Regions from separate parts of the Cobetia sp. 1CM21F genome, predicted to be linked through region 3. Evidence: predicted binding sites of a transcription regulator. Region 3 holds the regulator's gene; each other region holds the start of a gene.

Region 1 (4,172 bases), 970 kb from region 3:
CATCGACCAGCGCAGCGCCTGTCGCCACCCGGACTGGACCGGCCCGGATGACCTGGCGATCAAGATTGCCGAACTGCGCGAGATCACCGACTGGCAGGTGCCGATCTACGTCAAGATCGGCGCGACCCGCACCTACTACGACGTCAAGCTGGCGGTGAAGGCGGGTGCGGATGTCATCGTGCTGGATGGCATGCAGGGCGGCACGGCCGCCACCCAGGATGTCTTCATCGAACACGTCGGCATCCCGACCATGGCCGCCATCCCCCAGGCCACGCAGGCACTGCAGGAGATGGGCCTGCACCGTGAGGTGCAGCTGATCGTCTCCGGCGGGATTCGCAACGGCGCCGATGTGGCCAAGGCGATCGCGCTGGGTGCCGACGCCGTGGCCATCGGTACCGCCGCCTTGATTGCGCTGGGCGACAACCATCCGCGCTACGCCGATGAGTATCAGAAGCTGGGGTCCGCCGCCGGTTTCTATGACGACTTCCAGGATGGCAAGTGTCCGGCCGGTATCTCCACCCAGGACCCGGAGCTGAGCCAGCGACTGGACCCGGTCGCAGCCGGCAAGCGTCTGGCCAACTACCTGCGCGTGCTGACGCTGGAAGCCCAGACTCTGGCACGTGCCTGTGGCAAGTCGCACCTGCACCACCTGGAACCGGAAGATCTGGTCGCCCTGAACGTGGAAGCCGCGGCCATGGCCCGGGTGCCGCTGGCGGGCACCAACTGGGTGCCGGGACAGGGCGGTTACTGATGGCACGATCTTTGTTGTGAGTGTTCCATTGCGCATGAGCGCGATCGTGCATGGCTAGCATTGCGCATGATTGTCATGGCAAAGCTTCGAAGCCTTTTGTCAGCAAGCTCGCCGCAATGTTGTCCAGGCAAGCTGTCCCAATGACAGAGCTCTGCTCCGGTTGATGTAGAAAGATTTGACCTGATTGCATCGAGTCATTAGAGCGCCTCACCCCTTCGGTGAGGCGCTTTCTTTTGTGCTGAGTAAAGTCAAGGAATCCGGCCACTATCATGCAAGCGAAAGCGCGTCAGAATGCTGATGATGGAGAAGCCCGTAGTGTCGTTATGATTGAAAGGTCGTGATTTTCTCGAGGCAGAATTTTTCCATTATTTCAGGATCTTGTGGTTATTTCATGAGAAAGATGTCAGGCGTAGAGGTTGGCTTGTGGGGTGAGATTGAATCAGGGCAATAATGGTGAATACAAGCCGTTTTTTCTGAGCGTGATGTTCTGTTTTGGTGCGTGAATGTCTCGATTGATGGTTCATATATGAAGCAGGATTTTCAGGCAATTTTGTCGGGTGTGTGGGGCAATGATTTTGCCGTCAATGGCACGAAATATGCTCAAGAAATGGAGTGGTAGTCGGATGCACGTCATCGTCAAGACGGCGGCATTACAACAAGGACAATTTCTCAGAGCAGGGTCGTGTCATGAAAAGCCCGCAATCATCCTCTGTCACTGCCGGGATTCGAAGTCGGCAACACTATCCACGCATCGAGGCGCTGCCCGATGCCCAACGCTATCTGGTGGCATGCCAGTCTCCCGAGAGCCTGCCAGGCACTGGTGAGGCGGCGGGCAACGCCCGTCAGCAGCTGCAGATGCATTGTCAGCTGATCAGTACGCTGCTCGATCAGCTCGGCAGCCACGAGGTGGGAGGCGCCGTGCAATCCGCCCCGGCAACAGAGGCGTTGCCCACGGGGCCCGCCGACAACGCCCGCCTGCATCGCTGGTACGACGTCGATGACCGCCCGAAGGCCTGCGACGCACTGGTCGGCGCCATCAGCGAGATCGGTGTCGCGGGGTGCCTGGTCATCATCGGCAGTGAGCATTTCGTGTGGCAGGTCGCCAATCTGGCTCAGCAGCAGGGGCTGCTGCTGGATGACATGGTGATGTTGCCGGTCGCTGCCCTGGGGCGGCATGTGTTCTGCGTGCACTGTCAGCAGGTCAGTGAGCATGTCATCCACTCGCCGGCAGCCTGTGATGGCTGTGGTTTGATGCTGGAAGTGCGTGATCATTTTTCCAAGCGTCTCGGCGCCTACATGGGCGTGCGAATCGATGCGGAAGCCCCGGGAGAGATTCCCCCACAGGAGGAGGTGGCACCATGTCTCGCTTCATGAAGGCGCGGGTCGCCGCGGTCGATCAGCTCAGCAGCAGCGTGCGCCGTCTCACTCTGGTGCCTGCCGATGAGGCGTCCCCCTTCACGCCGTTCTCGCCGGGCAGTCATGTGGTGCTGGGCATTCCGGGAGAGGGGCGGGTGTGTCGCAACGCCTACTCATTGATCAGCCCGCCGGATGATCCCTCGCATTACTGCATCGCGGTGCGTCGTCAGCCGGTCTCGCGTGGTGGCTCCGAAGCCATCCATTCCCGCGTGCAGGTCGGCGACGAGCTGGAACTCAGCCCGCCGGCCAACCTGTTTCTGCCGCACTGGCAGGCGCGCCACCACCTGATGCTGGCAGGCGGCATCGGCATCACGCCATTTCTCTCCTACCTGCCGGAGCTTGAGCGGCGTGGCGCCAGCTGGGAGCTGCACCTGCGCAGCCAGGACCTCGACGTCGCCCGCTTCCCGGAGGCCGCGCCCTATCTGGCGAGTGGCAACATCACCCAGCATCGTCTCGAACGCCCGAACCTGAAGGCCTTGCTGGCGCGTCAGCCCGCCGGCACGCACGTCTATCTCTGCGGCCCGCAAGCCATGATCGATGCCGTGAAGGAAGCGGCACGCGAGCTGCACTGGAGTCTCGCGCGCATCCACCACGAGGTCTTTGCCGCCCCGGAACCGGGGACTCCCTTCACGGCCGTGGCGCGCGCCAGCGGTGTGGAAGTGGCGGTCGGCGCCCAGGAATCGATGCTGGAAGCGCTGGAGCGCAGCGGTGTCGAGGTGACGAGCCTGTGTCGTGGCGGCGTCTGCGGGCAGTGTCGGGTCGAGATGCTGGAGGGGGAGGCGGAGCACCGTGATGCCTTCCTCGATGAACAGGAGCGGGCCAGTCAGCGCTGCGTGATGCCCTGCGTTTCCCGGGCACGCAGCCAGCGGCTGGTGCTGGATCTCTGAATACGTCTTTCGCGAGATGGACCCCCAAGGAGCAGGAACATGCAATTTTCCCCGCGAGATGACCAGGCGTTTCATGGTCTGTTCACCTTCAAGAATTCCGATCACGCCATCCAGCGTTTTCCCTTCCCGTTCCCGGAAGATGAGTACCGTTACTCGGTCAATATCGAGCCGCATACCTTGCCCGGCAAGCCGGGTTCCATCACCGAGCACATGCTGGATATCGATGAGCACTATCTGAGCGAGATCGCCGAGCGTGAGCGGGTGCTGGCCAAGGACCCCAGGCGTTGCCTGGTGATGCCGCACATGCAGCCGGCCGCCTGGGACTTCCTGGAATTCGTGATGACGCATTACGCCCGGGACTATCCCGAGGCCTTCAGTTTCGAGCGCGACGGCGATGACTGCGTGTGGCGCAACCATCTGCTGGGACTGGAGCAGGCCTTTTGCATGGGCGATGACGCCAGCCTGCCATTGCCGCCGCTGGACTATATCGGTCGTCAGATGCAGGGCGATATCGCGCTGCTCGACCAGCGCGACGGTGACCTGTTCATGGACGCCGGCATGATCACCTGTCCGGCGGACTGGTCACTGGCCTTCGATGCTGGCATGAGTTTCAAGCAGTGGCATGGCCCGGTGCCGCTGGCGCATGAGATGGGCGTGTTCGATCGCGCGCTCAAATACCTGTGCGCCATCCAGGTCGGCGGGCCGGTGCGGCGTCTGAACTGGACCATGACCATCCATCCGCGCATGGACAGCTCCCCGGAGACCTATGCCGAGTGGGGCAGTGATCGCACCACCATCACGCCAGAGAATGCTGGCCGTGATGTGCATCTGCGGGTCGAGCTGCAGACGCTGGTGCGCATGTCGCGCAGTCATGCGCTGTTCTTCGGTATCCGCACCTATCTGATCAGCCTGGAAGACCTGTGTACCAACCCGGTCTGGCAGACGCGGCTGTTGAAGGTGCTGAAGACCCTGCCGCCGGAGCTGATCGACTACAAGGGACTGACACGCTATCTGCCCAGCGTGCTCGAGTGGCTGGAAGCCCGCGAGGCGAGTGTCGCGGCCAACGCCGAAGCGACGGCGCAGGCAGCAGTCTAGGCCACGCTCTCGGCAAGCCGCTT
Region 2 (4,172 bases), on a different contig from region 3:
CCGCCCAGGCGGCATGCCAGACCGTCTTCACCGGCCGCCTGGGCGACACTCCGGGCCACCAGCTGGATCAGGCGATCCCCCTCGGCGTGCCCGAAGCTGTCGTTGACGTGCTTCAGGCGATCGACATCCACGAACAGGATCGACATGCATTGCCGAGTGCTCGTGCTCTCGGCCAGCATCCGCTCGAGAAAATCAAAGCCGAAACGGCGATTGGGCAGCCCCGTCAGCAGATCATGATTGGCGCGGTATTCCAGCTCGTTCTGCTGGGTGAGCAACCGCTGATTCATGTCGTGCAATTCGAGATTGCGCGCCTCCAGCGTGCGCTGCAGCCGGATGGTGCGATGGAAGGTCGAGGCTCGGGCATGCGCCAGTGCCGGCGCGATGAAGAGGGTCCCCAGGATGTAGGCACCACCAGCGCCGGCCAATGTCGTCAACGACAAGGGGCTCAGCCACACATAGATGGGCACATAACACAGTATCAGCGGCAGGCTGCTGGCCAGCTGGTAGCGCCAGCCCCACACCAGCCAGGCAGGCATGGCGATCAGCATGCAGGTCGAGAAACTCAGGTTCCACAACGTCAGCGTCAGCGCATCCGGAATCAGCGCGGCACCGAAGCAGAAGAACAGATTGGCGGGTATCGCCCCGGCCAGCAGGATCTTGTCCGAATGCACGCCGCCGCGGCGCAGCTGGAGGATGCACAGCAGGCAGCAGAGGAAGATGATCAGCCGCCCCACCCACAACGCCTGCCAGGCAGACGGCACCTGGAAATAGTCAAACAGCAGGAAGCAGGCGAAGCACGCCATGGCGAACATGATGAAGGTATTGTTGATTCGCGTGCGATAGTGCTGCGCTTCGATATCCGAACCGTCCCTGCCCGGCAATATCAGATGTTCATGAAGCGGCATGTTCCATCCTCGACACTCGGTAGCATCAGCCAATGTTACACCGCGCGCAGAGCACACCTCACTGGAATAAAGAGTTGATCAGTAAACGCAAGATTACCGTCTGCCTGACAAGACAATGTGCTGCGTCATCAGGCCGGCCAGGCGAAGCAAGGGCAAAGAGGTGTCGGCAACAAGAATGTGCCGGCAACACGAACGAAAGCGCCCTGCTGTCGTCATCCATATCGGTGGCGACAGCAGGGCGCTGAAGGTAAAGCCAAGGCAATGCCAGCTCACGGCCTGAGCGTCATGACATCTTCTGGCGTACCCCGGCCGGTACATAGATGCGTGCAGAGGCGGCATCTCCCAGCCAGTACCCCGAGAAGATGCCATAAAGCCCTGCCGCCATCAGACCGCCGATGAACAGCGTGAAGTGGGTGATGTCGCCCAGCGGCAGGAAGCTGATGATCAGCGTCACCGCCGAGGAGACCAGCAGCGCCTTGACCGCCGCGACGTTGACGCCCTTCTCGAAGAAGTACTCGCCTTCCGCGCTGTCGGTGAACAGCGCCTTGGTGTTGATGCCGCCCTTGTTGACCAGATAGTGGTCGAACAGGATCACGCCATACACCGGCCCGATGGCCGCGGCGAGGATGCCCACGGTGTACTGGATGATCTCCGGGTTGTTGAACAGATTCCACGGCGTGATGAAGATGGAGCCGACGGCGGCGAGCATGCCGCCCATGCGCCAGCTGATGCGGGACGGTGCCACATTGGAGAAGTCGAACGCCGGGGACACGAAGTTGGCCACGATGTTGATGCCGATGGTCGCCAGCACCAGGGTCAGGATGCCCAGCGCTGCCGCGACGCCATTGTCGATGCGGGCGACGGTCTCCATCGGGTCATGCAACATCTCGCCGAAGATGGGCTGCGTGCCGGACACCACCACCACGGTGATGACGGCAAACAACAGGAAGTTGACCGGCAGGCCCCAGAAATTGCCGCGCTTCACATCACCGGGGGTAGCGCAGTAGCGCGAGAAGTCTCCGAAGTTGAGCGTCGGCCCCGCGAAGTAGCCCGCCACCAGCGCCGCGGCGATCACCATCTGCCACAGGGCGTCGCTGCCCGAGAGCGTCTTGCTACCCAGCGTGAAGCTGATGTTGTCCCAGCCGGCCTGCCAGACGATCCAGCCCGCCAGCGCGAACATCACCACATAGACGGCTGGCCCGGCGAAATCGATGAAGCGCCGCACCGCATTCATGCCCCACCAGAACACCAGCGCCTGCAGCACCCACATGAACAGGAAGCAGTACCAACCCAGCTGCGAGAGCCCGAACAGCTGGGTCTCGGTCAGCCCTTCCAGCGACGGCACATAGCGCAGCAGCACCAGCATCAAGGCATGCGCCGCCAGATACGTCTGGATGCCGTACCACACCACCGCGATCAGCCCGCGGATGATCGCAGGAATGTTGGCACCATAGATGCCGAAGGACTGACGGCAGACCACCGGGAAGGGCACCCCCGTCTGCTGGCTGGGCCGCGAGATCAGATTGGCGAACACCTGCACCACCAGAATGCCGACCAGCATCGAGACCAGAATCTGCCAGCTGGCCAGCCCCAGGGTGAACAGACTGGCGGCAAAGACGTAGCCACCGACGCTGTGCACATCGGACATCCAGAACGAGAAGATGTTGTACCAGTTCCAGTTCTGCTCGCAGGGGGCGAGGTCCTCATTGATGAGCCGCTTGCTCGCGTTGCTCAGATCAGGGGGAGTCTGGGGTGTCATTGTTGTCTCCAGAGGGGCTTGTGGGCCATGGGCCAGTCACGAGGCGTCATGCCTCGCCATACCCTCCCCTTATCAACAAGCGTGCCAGTGAAACACTTGTTGCGGATTTTCAATCTCCAAGCGTTTTCCCCAAAGCCCGCTCTGCGCAACAACCCCTGCCAGTAATGCCATGCGCGCGGCAACTCCTGAGACATCAAGCACCATCAACTTCCGCTGTATTAGCCATATGCACCACAGCAGCGCGTCACCAATGAAACGAACGTTGCGCCAGCAGGTGTCGCCGGGACTGGCACGGATGCTGCTCGTGTTTTGTGTGCTCCGCTCGCACGGCCTCGCATCCGGCGCGCGCCGTCACGAGAAAGCCCGTCACGAAAAAGCCCGTCACGCGAAAGTCCATCACGAGCCCACCATCATGAGAGAGCCCGCCATGTTGCGTCTCAAGGTCATCAATCCCAACACCAGCCAGGCGATGAGCCAGCAGATGGCGCACTCGCTGCAACGGCAGCTCGCCCGGGACGTCCACCTCGAGGTGCTGACTGCCGAGCATGGCGCCCCCAGCATCGAGACCGCCGTCGAGGAAGCCATGGCGGTGGTCGCGCTGCTGGCGCTGATCGCCCGTGATCGTGAGGGCCTGCTGGAGACCCCGCCCGCCGATGGCTATCTGCTGGCCTGCTTCGGTGACCCCGGCCTCGAGGCCGCACGCGAACTGAGCCCCGTGCCGGTGATCGGCATCGCCCAGGCCGCCATGCACATGGCCACGCTGGCGGCTCCCTCCTTTGCCATCGTCACCAGCATGACCAGCACGCTGCCGATGTCCGAGCAGCTGCTGGAGCGCTATGCGATGCGCCCCCTGTGCAAGGCGCTGCTGGCCTGTGACGTACCGGTACTCGCGCTGTCCGAGGCGCGCACTCCCCCCGCGGCATTGCTGGAGAGCTGTGAACACGCCAGAGCCAGCGGTGCCGGCAGCATCGTGCTGGGCTGCGCTGCGATGGGGCCGCTGCGTGATGCCATCGCGTCAGAGGTCGGCCTGCCGGTGGTCGACCCGCTGCTGGCGGGGCGCGACCTGCTGCTGACCCTGATGCGCCAGCCCGCTGTCGCCCGCGCGAAGCAAGCGGGTGAGGTGAAACCCCTCAGCGGTGTCTTTGCCCGGGGCCTGGCAGCCCTTTGACCCGCCAGCAAACTGCCCTTGGCTGGCGCCTCGCGACCGAAACGCAAACGCCCCCTCACTGCTGCCAGTGAAGGGGCGTTTGCATTGGCCGACTCTGACTCAGTGCTTGTCGTTCGACTCTCCCGAGTGGCTGCGATCGCCGACCACCGCCGTCACCAGCTTGCCGATGCTCAACCCCTGCACGAGGATCGAGAACAGCACGATGATGTAGGTGGTGACCACCAGCGGCTCGCGGAAGTCGCCTTCGGGAATCGCCAGCGCCAGCGCCACCGAGATGCCACCGCGCAGGCCGCCCCAGGTGAGCACGCGCGTGGTGCCTGGGCGGAAGGTGTACCAGCGG
Region 3 (4,172 bases):
ATGTCCGGGCCTGTCATTCAGCGCGCCGGTAATTCGGCGATGGCTTGGGTCAATGCCTCAAAGAGTGCACGCTGGCTGTCTGCCTGGCGCAGGGCCGAGCGATTGGTCGGGGAATTGAGCAATTCCGCGACCTGCCCGAGCAGCGTCAGATGAGTCTCATCCGCTTCCTCAGGCACCAGCAGCACGAACAGCAGATCGATGGGTTCTCCGTCGATGGCATCGAAGTCGATGGGTTCACCGAGCTTCAGAAACGCAGCGATTGGCGTCTTGCAATGCGGGCTGCGTGCATGGGGCACGGCCACACCGTGGCCAATGCCGGTCGACCCCAGTCTCTCGCGCCCGATCAGGCGCGAGAAGACTTCCTGGCTATCCAGGCTGGGAATGTTCTGTGCGATGAAGGTGCTGAAGAATTCAAGCACCCGCTTCTTGCTCCCCCCGGGGACACCGTACAGCGTGCGCTCGGGGGGAAGGATCTGATCAAGTGTCATGGCTGAAGGTCAACGGGTCCCGGTGCCCTGAGAGCGAGCCTGGGACTTTTCCTTGTGTTTGACCAGCTGGCGATCCAGCTTGTCGGCGAGCGCGTCGATGGCAGCGTACATGTTGGGGTCTTCTGCCAGGGCGTGGAGGTCAGCGCCTGCCGCGTGCAAGGTGCAGGCAGCCTGCTGGCGCTCCTTCTCGATCGACAGTGTCACCTGAACATTGGTGATGTTGTCGTAATGCCGTTCGAGGCGAGCGAGCTTCTCGTTGACGTAATCGCGGAGAGGATCGGTAAGTTCCACATGATGCCCGGTGATATTCACTTGCATGGACACGCTCCTTTATCCAGCGGGTTGCCATTCAATTGTAACCCTTTTTGACTACGAGCAAACCCTGATCGGACGCTCTGCAACAGGCTTGACGGCCACCGTCTGGCGATGTTTTCGCACCCTTGCCAGTGGCGTCAGATGTCGTGAGCGTCTGTACCGACAATGCCCAAGCTTTGCGCAAAGATCAACGCTGCGCTGCATCGTGGCTCAGTGCTTGTCTTCAACTCAGTGAGGGGTATCGGAGTGGACTTCAAGGGCACGTCTGGTGGGTGGTGCGTGAAAGACGCGCAAGAAGGCGGGTTTTCGTCGCCAATCCCTGCATGTACGTCGCCTTTCAGGCGCTTCGATTGCGTGGAGCAAGCGGCGTTCCGGGAGGTTGTCCGGGTGTCATCCAGGTGCAATACGCGCAAAAGTGACTTTAAAAACATGCGATTGACGGTGAATGACGCTGCCGGAACGGCGGTTTTTTACCGTCATCCTGCGCGCCGTCATGGCCCATGACGGGCAATTGATGAGCGGTTGACGGCATGACAGAGCGCGAGACAGGCGCACCGCTGCCCGCGAAGTCAGAGGCTGATGAGCGGAAAATCCAGCGCTTGAGGTTGGCGGCGGCTGCCATTGTGGAGGTGAGAGCAGGGCATGACAGCCGCAGGTGACGCCTCAGGCCAGACGTTTGCGCTCGCTGGAGGAGGGGATGCCCATCGCTTCGCGATACTTGGCCACGGTACGGCGTGCGACCTCGATGCCATCGCTGGCGAGCAGATCGACCAGCCGCGAGTCGGAGAGAGGCTTGCGGGCCGGCTCTTCCGCGATCAGCTTGCGGATGCGGGCACGAATGGCGGTGCTTGAGTGGGCGTCGCCACTGCCGCTGCCACCGACCTGGCTCGAGAAGAAGAACTTGAGCTCGAAGACGCCGCGCGGGGTGTGGATGTACTTCTGGGTCGTGACCCGCGAGATGGTCGATTCGTGCATCTCGACCACTTCGGCGATGTTGGCCAGAATCAGCGGCTTCATGCCTTCCTCGCCTTGCTCGAGGAAGTCGATCTGGCGCGCCATGATCTCGCGGCCGACCTTGAGCAGGGTGTCATTGCGCGATGACAGGCTCTTCATCAGCCAGCGGGCTTCCTGCAGGTTGTCCTTGAGGAAGGTGTTGTCGGCTGACTTGTCGGCACGCTTGATCAGCGCGGCGTATTCCGGCTGGATGCGCAGCTTGGGCAGCGCTTCCGGGTTGAGCTCGACCTGCCAGCCATGGCGGGTATGGCGCACCAGCAGATCAGGGATCACGTAATCGCTGGCGGGCTCGCCCCAGGCGGATGCCGGACGCGGATCGAGCGCGCGTACCAGGCGGATGACGTGATCCAGCTCGTCATCGTCAAGGCTCAGGCGGCGCTTGAGCAGCTTGCGGTCATCGTTGCCCAGTGCCTCGAGGAATTGACGTACCAGGCGGCGCGCCTGCGCCAGCAGCGGCAGGTCATCCGGCAGCAGTGCCAGTTGCAGCAGCAGGCATTCGCGCAGATCACGGGCGAAGACGCCGGTCGGGTCGAACTGCTGCAGACGCAGCAATACCTGCTCGAGTTCGGAGGCCTTGAGGCCGGGCAGGCCCTGGCCGCGCAGGCCATCGACCAGCTCATCGAGTGACAGGCTCAGATAACCGGCACCGTCGACGGCATCGATCAGGCTCTCCGCCATCTGGCGTTCACGGCCATCGAGGTCGGTCATCGCCAGCTGCCAGCGCAGGTGGTCCTGCAGGCTCTCGACGCTGGTATTTCGATCGAAGTCCGTCCCTTCTTCACTCCCGCTGCCACTGCCGGAGCTGGTCAGGCTACCGGCGTGGTCCTGGTAGAGGTCCGACCAGTCGCTGTCGAGGGGGTATTCCTCGGGAATCTCGCTCGAGGAGTCGGCAGTGGAGATCTCGCTCGAATCCTGTGTCTCGACGACATCCAGCGACTCGTAGTCCTCGTCGAGCTCCAACATGGGGTTGGACTCGAGGGCTTGCTGAATCTCCTGACGCAGGTCGAGCGTCGACAGCTGCAGCAGCTGGATCGCTTGCTGGAGCTGCGGCGTCATGGTCAGCGAGGTGCCGAGGCGGAGTTGCAGGGTGGGTTTCATGGAGTCAGTCAATTCACGGCAAAGGAACGTGCTTACTACGCTATACCGTGACTCGGGGCACTGACAAGTGGTTGTCGTGAATATTCAAGCAACTTGCATGCCATGTTTCCACCAAGGTGGTATGGACGTCATGCATGCGTCTGATGTCAGACATGAAAAAGCCGCTACGCGATAAAATCACGCAGCGGCTTTTGAAGCTTTCGCATCTGGTGGGCTCAGCGCAGCCGCTAACCCTAGAGCGTGAACTCGTGGCCCAGGTAGACGTCGCGCACCTGCTGGTTGGCCAGGATGGAGTCCGCGTCACCGTGGGCGATGATCTGGCCATCGCCGACGATATAGGCGGTGTCACAGATATCGAGCGTCTCGCGCACGTTGTGGTCGGTGATCAGCACGCCGATGCCACGATCGCGCAGTTGGCGCACGATGCTCTTGATCTCGCCCACCGAGATGGGGTCGACGCCGGCGAAGGGCTCATCGAGCAGCACGAAGTCCGGCTCGGTGGCCAGTGCACGGGCGATCTCGACCCGTCGACGCTCACCACCGGACAGGCTCATGCCGGCGCTGGCGCGGATGTGCGTGATGCTGAATTCCTCGAGCAACTCTTCAAGGCGTGCCTTGCGGCCATTGCGATCCAGGTCCTTGCGGGTCTCCAGGATCGCCATGATGTTGTCGGCCACCGACAGCTTGCGGAAGATCGACGCCTCCTGCGGCAGATAGCCGATGCCGGCGCGTGCACGCTGATGCATGGCGGCAGCGGAGAGGTCCTTGTCATCGATGGAGACGTTGCCGGCATCGGCGCGCACCAGTCCGACGATCATGTAGAACGAGGTCGTCTTGCCGGCGCCGTTGGGGCCCAGCAGGCCGACGATGTCGCCCTGGCGGATCTCCAGCGAGATGTCCTTGACCACCTTGCGGCCCTTGTAGGCCTTGGCCAGATGGCGAGCGCTCAGCGTACGCGGAGTAGCAGCAGTCATGACTCAGTTTTCCTTGCTGGCATTGGCGCCGCGTGGCGTCAGAGTCATGTGCACGCGACCGCCTTCGGTCTGCTGTGCCGTCTTGCTGTTGTTGGCGTTCACCTGGCGCTTGTCGAGGAAGTACTCCACGTAGCCGCCTTCGAAGGTGTCATCGCCTTTCTCAAGACGCGCGTTGCCGACCAGCTCCACGCGGCGCTCCAGTGCATGGTAGCGGATGGTGTCGGCCCAGCCCTTGACCAGCTTCTCGTCGGGTGCGGGTTGCTGTTCCAGGTAGGCACGCTTG

What was found. The regulator sigma-54, encoded in region 3, starts transcription at its own class of promoters, with help from an activator protein. The targets are predictions, from matches to a motif close to TGGCACNNNNNTTGCTNT.
Region 1: a site for sigma-54 is predicted at 1,337-1,354, ahead of MSG32_RS06610 (dimethylamine monooxygenase subunit DmmA family protein). Genes of this name have one in related genera too.
Region 2: a site for sigma-54 is predicted at 2,734-2,751, ahead of MSG32_RS13325 (NCS1 family nucleobase:cation symporter-1). Genes of this name have one in related genera too.

The regions. Positions count from the first base shown of each region.
Region 1 is NZ_JALNTQ010000002.1:227,125-231,296, reverse strand. Features, by position in the region: gene MSG32_RS06615 (FMN-binding glutamate synthase family protein) at 1-751, shown strand, start outside; gene MSG32_RS06610 (dimethylamine monooxygenase subunit DmmA family protein) at 1,439-2,125, shown strand; gene MSG32_RS06605 (PDR/VanB family oxidoreductase) at 2,110-3,054, shown strand; gene MSG32_RS06600 (DUF3445 domain-containing protein) at 3,094-4,149, shown strand.
Region 2 is NZ_JALNTQ010000004.1:20,543-24,714, forward strand. Features, by position in the region: gene MSG32_RS13320 (GGDEF domain-containing protein) at 1-905, opposite strand, end outside; gene MSG32_RS13325 (NCS1 family nucleobase:cation symporter-1) at 1,189-2,664, opposite strand; gene MSG32_RS13330 (aspartate/glutamate racemase family protein) at 3,077-3,832, shown strand; gene MSG32_RS13335 (sodium:proton antiporter) at 3,932-4,172, opposite strand, start outside.
Region 3 is NZ_JALNTQ010000002.1:1,195,146-1,199,317, reverse strand. Features, by position in the region: gene MSG32_RS10830 (PTS sugar transporter subunit IIA) at 18-488, opposite strand; gene raiA (ribosome-associated translation inhibitor RaiA) at 498-806, opposite strand; gene MSG32_RS10820 (RNA polymerase factor sigma-54) at 1,467-2,915, opposite strand; gene lptB (LPS export ABC transporter ATP-binding protein) at 3,149-3,889, opposite strand; gene lptA (lipopolysaccharide transport periplasmic protein LptA) at 3,893-4,172, opposite strand, start outside.